2 regions of the Synechococcus sp. O70.2 genome follow, and region 2 is predicted to be linked to the other one. Evidence: predicted binding sites of a transcription regulator. Region 2 holds the regulator's gene; the other holds the start of a gene.

Region 1 (6,231 bases), on a different contig from region 2:
AGGACGGGGCTCCGACCAGGCCTATTGCATCCTCATGACCTCCTCCGAAAGCGAAGAGGCCCTGCGCCGCCTCAAAGTCCTGGAGCAGTCCCACGACGGCTTTTTCATTGCCGAGATGGACCTGCGCTTCCGGGGCCCAGGGGAAGTGATGGGCACCCGCCAGTCGGGGCTGCCCGACTTTGCCCTGGCCAGCCTCATGGACGACCAAGAGGTGCTGCAGTTGGCCCGCCAGGCGGCAGAGCAGCTTATTGCCCAAGACCCTGAGCTGCAGCAGTGGCCCCGCCTGCGCCACATACTGGAAGAACGCCAGGCCCGCCTTTTGGGGCCCGCTTTGTTGACTTAAGCCTATGCCCTATACCCTTGCAGAACTCAAGGCCCACGGCCTCTCCCCGGCAGAGTACCAACAGATCCAGCAGCAACTGGGCCGGGATCCCAACCCCACCGAGCTGGCCATGTTTGGGGTGATGTGGTCGGAGCACTGCTGCTATAAGAACTCTCGCCCTCTGCTGAAAAACTTTCCCACTGCGGGCGAGCGGGTGGTGGTGGGGCCAGGGGAAAATGCCGGCGTGGTGGATTTGGGGGATGGGGACTGGCTGGCCTTTAAAATCGAGTCCCACAACCACCCTTCAGCCGTGGAGCCCTTCCAGGGGGCGGCCACCGGCGTGGGGGGCATCCTACGCGATATCTTTACCCTGGGCGCCCGCCCCATTGCCCTGCTCAACTCCCTGCGCTTTGGGCCGCTGACGGATCCCCGCAACCGCCGCTTGATGGCCAGAGTGGTGGAGGGGATCGCCCACTACGGCAACTGCGTGGGGGTGCCCACGGTGGGGGGCGAAGTAGCCGTGGATCCCTGCTACAGCGGCAACCCTCTGGTCAACGTCATGGCTTTGGGGCTTTTGGAGGCACCAGCAGTGGTGAAGTCGGCAGCGCGGGGGGTGGGCAACCCTGTCTTGTATGTCGGCGCCACCACCGGGCGGGATGGGATCCGCGGGGCCAGCTTTGCCAGCGCCGAGCTGAAAGAAGATGCGCACCAAGACCGGCCAGCCGTGCAGGTGGGGGATCCCTTCCTCGGCAAATGTCTCATCGAGGCCTGCCTGGAAGCCTTTGCCACAGGAGCAGTGGTGGCTGCGCAGGACATGGGCGCTGCCGGGATCACCTGCTCCACCGCGGAGATGGCGGCCAAGGGAGGGGTGGGGATCCGCTTCGACCTCGACCGGGTGCCGGCCCGAGAAAGCGGCATGGAAGCTTGGGAATACCTCCTTTCGGAGTCCCAAGAGCGGATGCTGCTGGTGGTGCAGAAAGGCCGGGAAGCAGAGGTCATAGAGATCTTCCACCGCTGGGGCCTGCAGGCCAGCGTGGTTGGGGAAGTCATTGCCGAGCCGCTGGTGGAGATCTGGCACCAGGGATCCTGCGTGGTGCGAGTGCCGGCGCGGGCCTTGGCGGAGGATACCCCTGTATACGTCCGTCCCGTGTTGCCAGAGCCGCCAGAGTATGTGCAGGCAGCCTGGCAATGGGATCCCAGTACCCTTCCCCCCTGCGACCGGCAAGGGATCCACCTACCCCAGAAAACGCTGGCGTGGGAGCAGGTGCTGCTGCAGCTTTTGGCAAGCCCCACCCTGGCCAGCAAAGCCTGGATCTATCGCCAGTACGACCACCAGGTGCAAAACAACACCGTCCTTTGGCCGGGACAGGGAGATGCGGCAGTCATCCGCATCCGCCCCCAGAAATTTGGCGTAGGCGAAGTGCCACCCCTGCAGGCTTCCCGCAAGGCGATTGCCGCCACCGTGGACGGCAATGGTCGCTGGGTGTACCTGGATCCCTATGAGGGGGCCAAAGCTGCGGTGGCCGAAGCCGCCCGCAACCTCTCCTGCGTGGGGGCGGATCCCTTGGCGGTAACCGACAACCTTAACTTCGGCAACCCGGAAAATCCGGTGGTGTACTGGCAGTTGACCCTGGCCTGTCGGGGGATTGGGGATGCCTGCCGCACCCTGGGCACGCCGGTAACCGGGGGGAACGTCTCCCTCTACAACGAGAAGGGATCCCAGGCCATCTACCCCACTCCTGTTATCGGCATGGTGGGTCTCATTTCGGACTTGAAATTCATCTGTGGCCAGGGGTGGCAGCAAGAAGGGGATCTCATCTACCTCTTGGGATCCCAGGCCGTCGCCAGCCTGGGGGGGAGTGAGTACTTGGCGGTCATTTACCAGAAAGTTACAGGCCGGCCCGCGCCCGTGGATCTGGAACTGGAAAGGCAGGTGCAAGCGGCCTGCCGCCACGGCATCCGGCAGGGGTGGGTGCGCTCTGCCCACGACTGCAGTGAGGGGGGACTGGCCGTGGCGCTGGCGGAAGCCTGCCTCAGCGGCGGACGAGGGGCCCAGATCTGGATCCCCTCTCCGTCTACCCGTTGGGATCAAGCTCTCTTTGGCGAGGGATCCAGCCGCATCCTCGTTTCCGTCGATCCAGCCCAGCGCTCCCCTTGGGAAGCCTACCTAGAGTCGCAGCTTCCCCGCCAGTGGCAGCTTCTAGGACAGGTGGGCGGGCCAGCGGATCCCTTGGTGGTGACTACTGCAGAAGGGGATCCCGTGTTGTCGGTCTCTTTGGCAGCTCTACAGGCCGCCTACTCCAGTGCCTTTGCCGACTAGCTGGTAGACTAGGCTGATTCGGACAAGTTGGCCTGGATCACCTCGCGGTAGTGGGACTTGGGCTTGACGCCCACCACCTGGGCCACCAGCTCCTTGTTTTTGAAAAACTGCACCGTTGGCGTACAGGTTACCCCGCCGGCCTCGGCAATCTCCGGCTCCTTCTCGATATCGATCTCCACCACGTGCAGCTTGTCGGCAAACTCTTCGATGACCTTGTTCAGGATTGGCTTGAGGGCATGGCAAGGGGTACAGGTGGGAGCCGTGTACTTGACCATCAGCAGGCGATTGCTCTCATGGTAAAGCCGCCGCAGGGCATAGCCCCCTTCATGGCAAGTTTGGTTGAAGTCGAGGTCCTCTTGCACCTCCTGCTCAAAACTGGCCTCCTCGACAGCGGAGCCTCCCGCAGGCTCTACCTCGATAGCAGAAGCAAGTTCCGGCTGGCTCGGCGGGACAACGGGATATTCCTGAGCTAGACCTCGCTCCGAGAGCCAGCGCTCCGCCAGCATGGCTGCCATACAGCCGGTGCCGGCAGCGGTGATGGCCTGACGAAACTCGTGATCCTGCACGTCCCCAGCGGCAAATACCCCCTCCACACTGGTGGCTACAGAACCGGGGCGGGTGACAATGTAGCCAGCTTCATCCAGCTCCAGCTGCCCCTTGAACAAGTCCGTGTTGGGTTTGTGGCCAATGGCGTAGAATACCCCCCCTACCGCCATCTCCCGCAGCTCGCCGGTCTGGTTGTTGCGCACCCTCACGCCCGTCAGGCGCTGGCCGTCGCCCAGAACCTCTACCGCCTCCGTGTGCCAGTGCACCGTAATCTTGGGGTGGTTGAGCACCCGGTCTTGCATGGCCTTGCTGGCCCGCATCTTGCCACTGCGCACCAGCATGTGGACATGGGATCCAAACTTAGTTAGGTAGGTGGCCTCCTCACAGGCGGTATCGCCACCGCCAATCACCACCAGTTCCACTCCCCTAAACATGGGCATGGCCCCATCGCAGACAGCACAGGCCGACATGCCCCGGTTCCAGTAGATCTCCTCCCCCGGCAGGTGCAGGCGCTTGGCCGTAGCCCCGGTGGCAATAATGAGGCTGTGGGTGCGCACTTCCCGTTCGTCGGAGCGAACCACAAACGGCCGCTGGCTGAGGTCCACAGAGGTAACATCCTCGGGGTAAAGCTCTGCCCCCCACCGCTCTGCTTGAGCGCGCATGTTCTTCATCAGTTGGGGACCGCTGATGCCCTCGGGAAAGCCCGGAAAGTTTTCCACCTCGGTGGTGGTCATCAGTTGCCCACCCGGGATCCCGCCCACTTGAAACCCCTCGAACACGACCGGCTTCAGGTTGGCACGCCCAGCGTAAATGGCTGCGGTCAACCCAGCAGGCCCCGAGCCAATAATGACCACATTCTCAACCCGACCTTGGTTTGTCATTGCTCTATCTCCCCTTCCGCAACGGGACTATCAAGTCAAACTCGTAATGACTACGCTTTAGCCTAACACGATTCCGCAGCCTCAAGGAGGCCAGGGCTTGTCAGTTTCATTTTCGTTCTCCCGCGGATTGCCGGTGAGCTGCTCTTTGACGAAGGGAAGGCTGGAACCAGGTCATCTTTGTATCAGAAGATACAAAAAGCTGGTGTTGGCCTTTCTAGGATGGGTGAGCGCTTTCGGCCTGTCTTAGTTTCAACCGCAACCCAAGTCAAGTTAGGAGAAAGGCATGGCATCCACCCCACAAGAAGTGCTCCAAATGATCCACGACAACAATATCCAGATGGTGGATCTCAAGTTTGTGGATCTCTTTGGCACCTGGCAGCATGTCTCCTTCCACTCTTCAATGCTGACGGAGCAAGCTTTTAGCGAAGGGCTGCCCTTTGATGGCTCCAGCATCCGGGGCTGGAAATCCATCAACGAGTCAGACATGTACATGGTGCCAGACCCCAAAACGGCCTGGATCGACCCCTTTTTCCAAGTGCCCACCCTCAGCCTCATCTGTAACATCATTGAACCCCGCACCGGCCAGCCCTACAGCCGTTGTCCCCGGAGCCTGGCCATGCGGGCTGTGGCTTACCTGCAATCGACAGGCATTGCCGATACGGCTTACTTTGGGCCCGAGGCAGAGTTTTTCATCTTTGAAGATGTACGGTTTGACCAAACTCAGAACGCCGGCTACTACTTCGTCGATTCCATTGAGGGCCGCTGGAACTCAGGCCGGGAGGAGAAAGGGGGCAACCTGGGCTACAAGCCGCGCTACAAAGAAGGCTATTTCCCTGTGCCGCCCACCGATGCCCACCAAGACCTCCGCACCGAGATGTTGCTAACCATGGCCAAGTTGGGGGTGCCCATCGAAAAGCACCACCACGAGGTGGCCACTGGCGGGCAAGGAGAGCTGGGCTACCGCTTTGCCGACCTGCTCACCTCTGCCGACTACATGATGATTTACAAGTACGTGATCCGGAACGTGGCTCGCAAGCACGGCAAGACGGTGACGTTCATGCCCAAGCCCCTCTTCAACGACAACGGCAGCGGCATGCACACGCACCAGTCTCTCTGGAAAGACGGCCAGCCCCTCTTCTACCAAGAAGGCAACTACGCGGATCTCAGCGAGATAGCTCTCTACTACATCGGCGGCCTCCTCAAGCATGCACCAGCCCTTCTGGCTTTCACCAACCCCACCACCAACTCCTACAAGCGCCTGGTGCCTGGGTTTGAGGCGCCGGTAAACTTGGCCTACTCGCAGGGCAACCGCTCCGCAGCCATTCGGATTCCGGTAACGGGCAAAAACCCCAAGGCCAAGCGGCTGGAGTTTCGCTGCCCAGATGCCACCTGCAACCCTTACCTTGCCTTCTCGGCTATGCTGATGGCTGGCTTGGACGGGATCAAGAACAAGATCCACCCCGGCGAGCCTCTCGACAAAGACATCTACGATCTAGAGCCGGAGGAGCTAGCCAAGATCCCCTCCACGCCCGGATCCCTGCTGGATGCTCTGGAAAGCCTGCAGAAGGATCACGACTTCTTGTTGGAGGGGGGCGTCTTCACTGAGGATCTCATCGAGACCTACATCGAGTACAAGATCGACAACGAGATCAACCCCATTAACCTGCGGCCTCACCCCTACGAGTTTGCCCTCTATTTCGACGCCTAATCGAGGTTTTCATCTAAAGCATTAGTTCTTGACCAAGGCTTTTGAACGGGATCCCTTCTTGCTGGAGGGATCCCTTTTTTGTGCCTGCTCTGGTACTCTGGGTGGGGGTGCTGAAGTTTACAGACTCAGGGGGGGTTTGGATGGGATGGCTTATAGCTCTTATTATTTGGGTCCTTATTCTCTTAGGCCTTCTGGCGCTTGTTGTCTATCTAGAGAAGCTAGCTGACTATCTAGAGAAGAAGCGTCGGGAAGCTTTGGAGCAGGTGGCCAGGAGCCTGGGCATGTCGTTTTCAGCAGAGCTACCCGAAGGGATCCGCTCCCGCTTGCTTCAGGCAGGCTTTAAACTATTTGAACAAGGCTACGATCGACGTTTCTACAACTCAATGTCCAAGCGGCTAATCGATGGAACTGAGATCGGTGCCTTTGACTATCAGTATAGGTACCCCAGCGGCAG
Region 2 (6,231 bases):
GAGCGGCTAGAGATTACGCCCTTCGTCGACGACGCAACCGGAAAATTCATCCCGCCGCACGTTAACATCTTCTATTGCCTTGGCGGCATCACGCTGGTGTGCTTTCTCATTCAGTTTGCCACCGGCTTTGCCATGACGTTCTACTACCGTCCGACGGTGGCCGAGGCCTTTGAGTCGGTCAACTACATCATGACCCAGGTCAACTTCGGCTGGCTGCTGCGCTCCATCCACCGCTGGAGCGCCTCCATGATGGTGTTGATGATGATTCTGCACACCTTCCGGGTTTACCTGACCGGTGGGTTCAAAAAGCCCCGCGAGCTGACCTGGGTCACCGGCGTGATCTTGGCGGTGCTGACGGTTTCTTTCGGGGTTACGGGCTACTCTCTGCCCTGGGATCAGGTGGGCTACTGGGCAGTCAAGATCGTCTCGGGAGTGCCCAGCGCTATCCCGGTGGTGGGTGATGCCCTGGTTCAGCTTATCCGCGGTGGCGAGGCTGTTGGCCAAGCTACCCTCACTCGTTTCTACAGCTTGCACACCTTTGTCCTGCCTTGGCTGACGGCGGTCTTCATGACCATGCACTTTTTGATGATCCGCCGCCAGGGCATTTCTGGACCCCTGTGAGCCAGGGCTGGTTGGATCCTCTGCTTTCCCTTACTCAACTCTTTTGCCCCAGATAAGGAGAACTGCTATGCCTCTCTCGAAGCAAGCGCTGGCGACTGAGGTTATTACACGCAAAGTTGACCTGGACAACCCCAAAGTTTTGGCCAAGCTGAAGAAGAACATGGGCCACATGACCTACGGGGAGCCCGCTTGGCCTAACGACTTGCTCTTTATGTTCCCGGTGGTCATCCTGGGCACCATTGGGGTGATTGTCGGCCTGGCGGTTATGGATCCCGCGGGTGTAGGCGAGCCGGCAGACCCCTTTGCCACGCCCCTGGAAATTCTTCCCGAGTGGTACCTCTACCCTGTGTTCCACATTTTGCGCGTTGTTCCCAGTAAGCTGCTGGGCATTGCCCTGATGTTGGCTATTCCCGTGGGCCTTTTGTTTGTGCCTTTCATTGAAAACGTCAACAAGTTCCAGAACCCGCTGCGCCGTCCAGTGGCGACGACGGTGTTTTTGATTGGCACTTTGGTAACCCTGTATCTAGGCATTGGCGCCACTCTGCCGCTGGACAAGTGGGTTACCCTGGGCCTGTTCTAGAGAGCCGAATATTGATAACTCTAGGTGCAGCAGGCTGATGGCCAAGCTGCACTTTTTTTAGGGGAACTTTCCCGGGGGACTTTTCGGCAGACCTTGGGCAAGGGGATGGTAATATCGCTACGCACTCCTCTTGCGGGGATCGCCCATGAGCGTTTCTTCTTCTGCTGCTCAAACCTATCGGATTACTGCCCTAGCCGGCGACGGAATCGGCCCTGAGATTATGCAGGTGGGTCGGGCAGTTTTGGACGCCGTTGCCGCTCAGATGGGGTTTTCCCTCCAGTGGCAGGAGGGCCTAATTGGCGGAGCAGCCTACGAGGCCACGGGGGATCCCTTGCCCCCGGAGACTTTGAAAATGGCCCAGGAAAGCGATGCCGTTTACTTGGCAGCAGTTGGCGACTTTAAGTACGATACCCTGCCGCGCCAGAAGCGACCGGAGCAGGCTTTGCTGGGCTTGCGGGCCGGCTTGGGGCTATTTGCCAACTTGCGCCCCGTGAAGATCTTCCCCCAACTGGTGCAGGCCTCTTCCCTAAAGCCGGAGGTGGTTGCTGGGATCGACCTGGTGGTGGTACGCGAGCTCACCGGCGGCATCTACTTTGGTCAGCCCCGTGGGATCTTCGTCGATGCCCAGGGGTCCCGCCGCGGCGTCAACACCATGGCCTACAGCGAGGCCGAGGTGGATCGTATTGCCCGCGTAGCTTTTGAACTGGCCCGCAAGCGACGGCGCAAGCTTTGCTCGGTGGATAAGGCCAATGTGCTGGAGGTGTCGCAACTGTGGCGGGAGCGGGTTACCGCCATTGCCGCCGAATACCCTGACGTAGAGCTTTCCCACCTCTATGTCGACAACGCGGCCATGCAGTTGGTGCGCTGGCCAAAGCAGTTTGACGTCATCCTGACAGAAAACCTCTTTGGGGATATCCTCTCCGACGAGGCGGCCATGCTAACTGGCTCCATTGGCATGTTGCCTTCTGCCTCTCTGGGAGCTACCGGCCCAGGCCTCTATGAGCCAGTCCATGGCTCAGCTCCGGATATGGCCGGCCAAGACAAGGCCAACCCCATTGCCCAGGTGCTTTCTGGGGCAATGCTACTGCGCTACTCCTTGGATCAGCCCCAAGCTGCTGACCGCATCGAACAGGCCGTCGAGGCGGTTTTGGCCCAGGGCTACCGCACCGCCGACATCTACTCGGAGGGGATGACCCTGGTCGGCTGCCGGGAAATGGGGGAAAAGATCCTGGCTGCCCTGGCTCAGCTGCCCGCCTCCTAGCAGGTGTCTCTCAGCCGTTGAGAGCTGGCCCCCTAGGTAAAGCGATGGCTAAGCTGGATGGGGTCGTGGACAGTGATCTTCTTCTTGTGGATAGAAATGTAGTTTTTCTTGCGCAACTCTCCCAAGAGACGGGTAATGGTGACGCGGGTTGATCCGATGGCTTCGGCAATAGCCTGGTGAGACAGCTTGAGGTCGATGGTTACGCCATTGGGGCCAGGCACCCCGAAGTCGCGGCAGAGGATCAACAAAAAGCTAACTAGGCGGGAGGCCATGTCGCGGTGGGCCAGGGTTTCAATCATCATCTCTGTCTGCAGGATACGGGAAGCCAAGCTCTTAAGCAGCAACATGGCCAGCTCAGCGTTCTCCCGTACAGACTTTTCCACCTGTTCGATGGGCAGAGAAAGCAGCTCGACGCGAGTAAAAGCTACGGCGTGATAGAAGCGGTCGGAGCGCTGCCCGGTAATGAAGGAGAGCACACCAAAAATACTGTTCTCCCGCAGGAGGGCAACGGTAATTTCTTCCCCCCTTTCGTACACCCGCGAGAGCTTAACGGCTCCTTTGACCAAAAAGTAAACCCGCTCCGCCGGATCGCCGGGGAGAAAAATGGTCTTGCCGCGTTCATAAGTCTCGATAACCGGAGGATGGCGAGATCCTCCTAACTGCTTAAAAGCTGCAATGAGAGATTTTTCTGCGACGGCCACCACGAGACTTGTCAACCTTTCAAGGTCAGTTTATCTCTAGGATCAACCCCAGAGGTTAGCTTGGGGCACCTGGATCGAGCTGCCCACGACTCGAAGACTACCCTAAACTTAAGAGACTCTGCCTGGATATCTTTGTAGCCAGAGCTACGTTCCTTTGTTGCGACAAGGGAAGGTTGTATGGGGATCCCGCCGGCTGAGGTTGCCACCCCTTCTCGCCCTAGCCGTCAGCACTTTACGGTGCGGATGCCAGAGCCAGCCAGTCACCTCTTGGAGGTGGAGCTGCAGATTCGCGAAGTGGAACCGGAGGTGCCCCTGCGGCTGCGGCTGCCAGTGTGGACGCCGGGATCCTACCTAGTGCGGGAGCATGCCCGCCATGTACAGGAGTTTCAGGCCCTGAGCGAGCAAGGGAGCCCTTTGGCCTGGCGAAAGGTTGATAAAAACACCTGGGAGGTCGATCCACCTGGGTGTTCGGCGGTTACAGTCCGCTATCGGGTCTATGCCTATGAGCTGACGGTGCGCACCAACCATCTGGATCTCACCCACGCCTATTTCAATGGGGCGGCGCTCTTTCTCTACGTGCCTGGCCGCGAGCGGGAGCCCTATACGCTGACCGTGATCCCTCCCCACCCCGACTGGCGCATTGCCACCAGCCTGCGGCCCCTGGCCTCTCCTTCCCCAGGGGATCCTAGCGCTGGCCAGTCTTTCTTTGCTGAAGACTACGACGAGCTGGCAGACAGCCCAGTGGAAGTGGGCTTGCACCAGTTGCGCTCGTTTGCAGTGGAAGGGATCCCGCACTACTTCGTGGTCTGGGGAGCGGGCACCCTGAATTTGGATCAAGCAGTGGCCGATGCCGAGAAAATTGTCCGAACCACGGCAGCGTTTTTTGGCGGGCTGCCCTACGACCGCTACTGGTTTATTGTGCATTTGTCGGCCGGGGGATTTGGTGGCCTAGAACACAAGTACAGTGCCACCCTCAACTATTCTGGACTAGAGCTGCATCAGCCTCAGTCCTACCGCCGCTTTTTGGCGCTGCTGGCCCATGAGCTTTTCCATGCTTGGAACGTCAAGCGGCTGCGCCCTCTAGCTTTGGAGAAAATTGACTACAACCAAGAAAACTATGTGGACTGCCTCTGGTTCTGCGAAGGGGCAACCAGCTACTACGAAAATGTTATCTTGCTACGAGCAGGGATCCTCAGTGCCAAAGAGTTTCTGCAGATCCTATCTGAGCAAATCAGCCGGCTACAGCGCACGCCAGGTCGAGTCGTACAATCGCTGCAGGAGGCCAGTTTCGATGCTTGGATCAAGCTCTACCGCCCCCACGAAAATAGCCTCAACAGCCAGGTTTCCTATTACCTCAAGGGCGCTTTAGTCTGCTGGCTGCTAGATCTGCACATTCGCCACCTTTCAGGAGGGCGGGGATCCCTGGACACGGCCATGCAGGATTTGTGGCAGCGCTTTGGCCGGTTTGAGAAAGGCTATACTTACCAGGACTTGCGGGAGGCCTTTGAGCGAGCAGCCGGTGTCGACCTTGGGCGCTTTTTTGCCGCCTACGTGGAAGGCACGGAAGAACTGGACTACAACGCCTACCTCCATCCGTTTGGCCTCACCCTCAAGGCCCACTTTAGCCGCCCCAACCCTCCTCCCTACCTGGGCTTGAACTTCAACGGCGAGGGCAACCGCATCAGCGCCGTCGAGATGGGCTCCCCGGCTCAAAAAGCAGGCATCTGGGCTGGCGACGAGCTGGTGGCTTTGGATGGCTTTCGGGTAAGCGTCGCCACCTTGCCAGAGCGCCTGGCAGCCTATCAGCCCCACCAAACCATCTGTCTTAGCGTCTTCCAAGGCGATCAGCTAAAGCACTTTTGGATCCCCTTGGATCCGCCCCGCCCGGATGTGTACACCCTGGAGGCCTTGCCTGAGCTCACTCCCGCCCAGAAAGCGCTCCAACAAAGCTGGTTGGGATCCCTGCTCGGCTCTTCAGGACAAGATACGCCTCTTCTTGCCTGAGAATCTTGAAACAGGCGGGTAACCTAGGCAAAAAGTAACAATAGGGGCAAGGAGCCAATCTGATGGACCTCGTTTTGGCTTTGTTAATTGGGGTGGCTGTTGGTTTCTCATTGGGTGTTTACGTTGCCCGCCATTACAAGGCCAATCCTAGACTAGAGGTCTGGCAGCGAGAGGTCATTAGAGAGATATCTTCATGGCTGGGCCAAGAACTCGACAAAACCTTAATCAAGTTAGGAGAAGGCTTGGCAGACGAGACTTCTCAGAGGTTACAGTCTATCCAAGCTGATCTTGAAGAGTTCAGGCTGCGTCTTCTAGTAAAGTTATCAAAGTTTTCTGCAGGTTTGGGGTAAGGATCTTACGCAGGCTATATCTGTAAGGCTAGCTGAACATAATGAGCAGCTCAACAGTCAGCAAGCTATCCTAGAAAACTTAGTGAAAGAAGCTAGAGGTATCTATCAGCAACTACAGGTTGCTCTTAAAAAATCTTCCAGATTAGAGATATCCCAAGCTACAGATCAAAACTCTCAAAAAGATCAGGCTGCCATCCATAAAACAATAGAGAATAGTCTACCAGACGATGTACCGAGAGATAAGGAAAAAGTAGCTGCTTCTAGCTAGAAGTTGACATATCGAAGATAGAATCTTTCTTAAACTCGAAAAACATAAAGATCAGAAGCATAGATATGGAGGAAGAAGAGGAGAAGCTAGTCAAATAGCTGACCTTATGGGTAGTCAGTACTCTTTGATCAAAAGATTCTATGGAATGATTAAGTCAAGTATGAACAGCGGAAACTCTTTCTCAATAAGCCTTAGAGACGAACCTCAACAAGTAATTGGCACAACTTGCCAGGTTGCCACAGAGCTATACAAGATTGCATTTTTGGAAGAGTATAGATACTTCAGAGTGCCCAGGTGTCTGCTAGTAGCAAGAGCCAGCAGATCTCCACAAGCACTGAATTTTCTCTCAGGAAACTGGCTGGAGAGATACGTTAGGAATAGGTTGATTTGCCTTGCTAAAAGGCAAACTGGGAAGATTGATTTTTCTTACATAGCAAATGCCAAAG

The links. Region 2 encodes NtcA, which controls nitrogen genes in cyanobacteria. Its sites were predicted from a motif close to GTANCNNNNGNTAC; they were not measured.
Region 1: a site for NtcA is predicted at 4,249-4,262, ahead of glnA (type I glutamate--ammonia ligase). Genes of this name have one in related genera too.

Annotation. Positions count from the first base shown of each region.
Region 1 covers NZ_JANSIS010000001.1:149,231-155,461, forward strand. Annotated here, with positions in the region: gene recG (ATP-dependent DNA helicase RecG) at 1-343, shown strand, start outside; gene purL (phosphoribosylformylglycinamidine synthase subunit PurL) at 348-2,642, shown strand; gene trxB (thioredoxin-disulfide reductase) at 2,651-4,069, opposite strand; gene glnA (type I glutamate--ammonia ligase) at 4,353-5,777, shown strand; gene NW812_RS00690 (hypothetical protein) at 6,059-6,231, shown strand, end outside.
Region 2 covers NZ_JANSIS010000010.1:35,017-41,247, forward strand. Annotated here, with positions in the region: gene petB (cytochrome b6) at 1-621, shown strand, start outside; gene petD (cytochrome b6-f complex subunit IV) at 689-1,201, shown strand; gene leuB (3-isopropylmalate dehydrogenase) at 1,347-2,462, shown strand; gene ntcA (global nitrogen regulator NtcA) at 2,495-3,166, opposite strand; gene NW812_RS10240 (M61 family metallopeptidase) at 3,341-5,167, shown strand; gene NW812_RS10245 (hypothetical protein) at 5,230-5,517, shown strand; gene NW812_RS10250 (hypothetical protein) at 5,892-6,231, shown strand, end outside.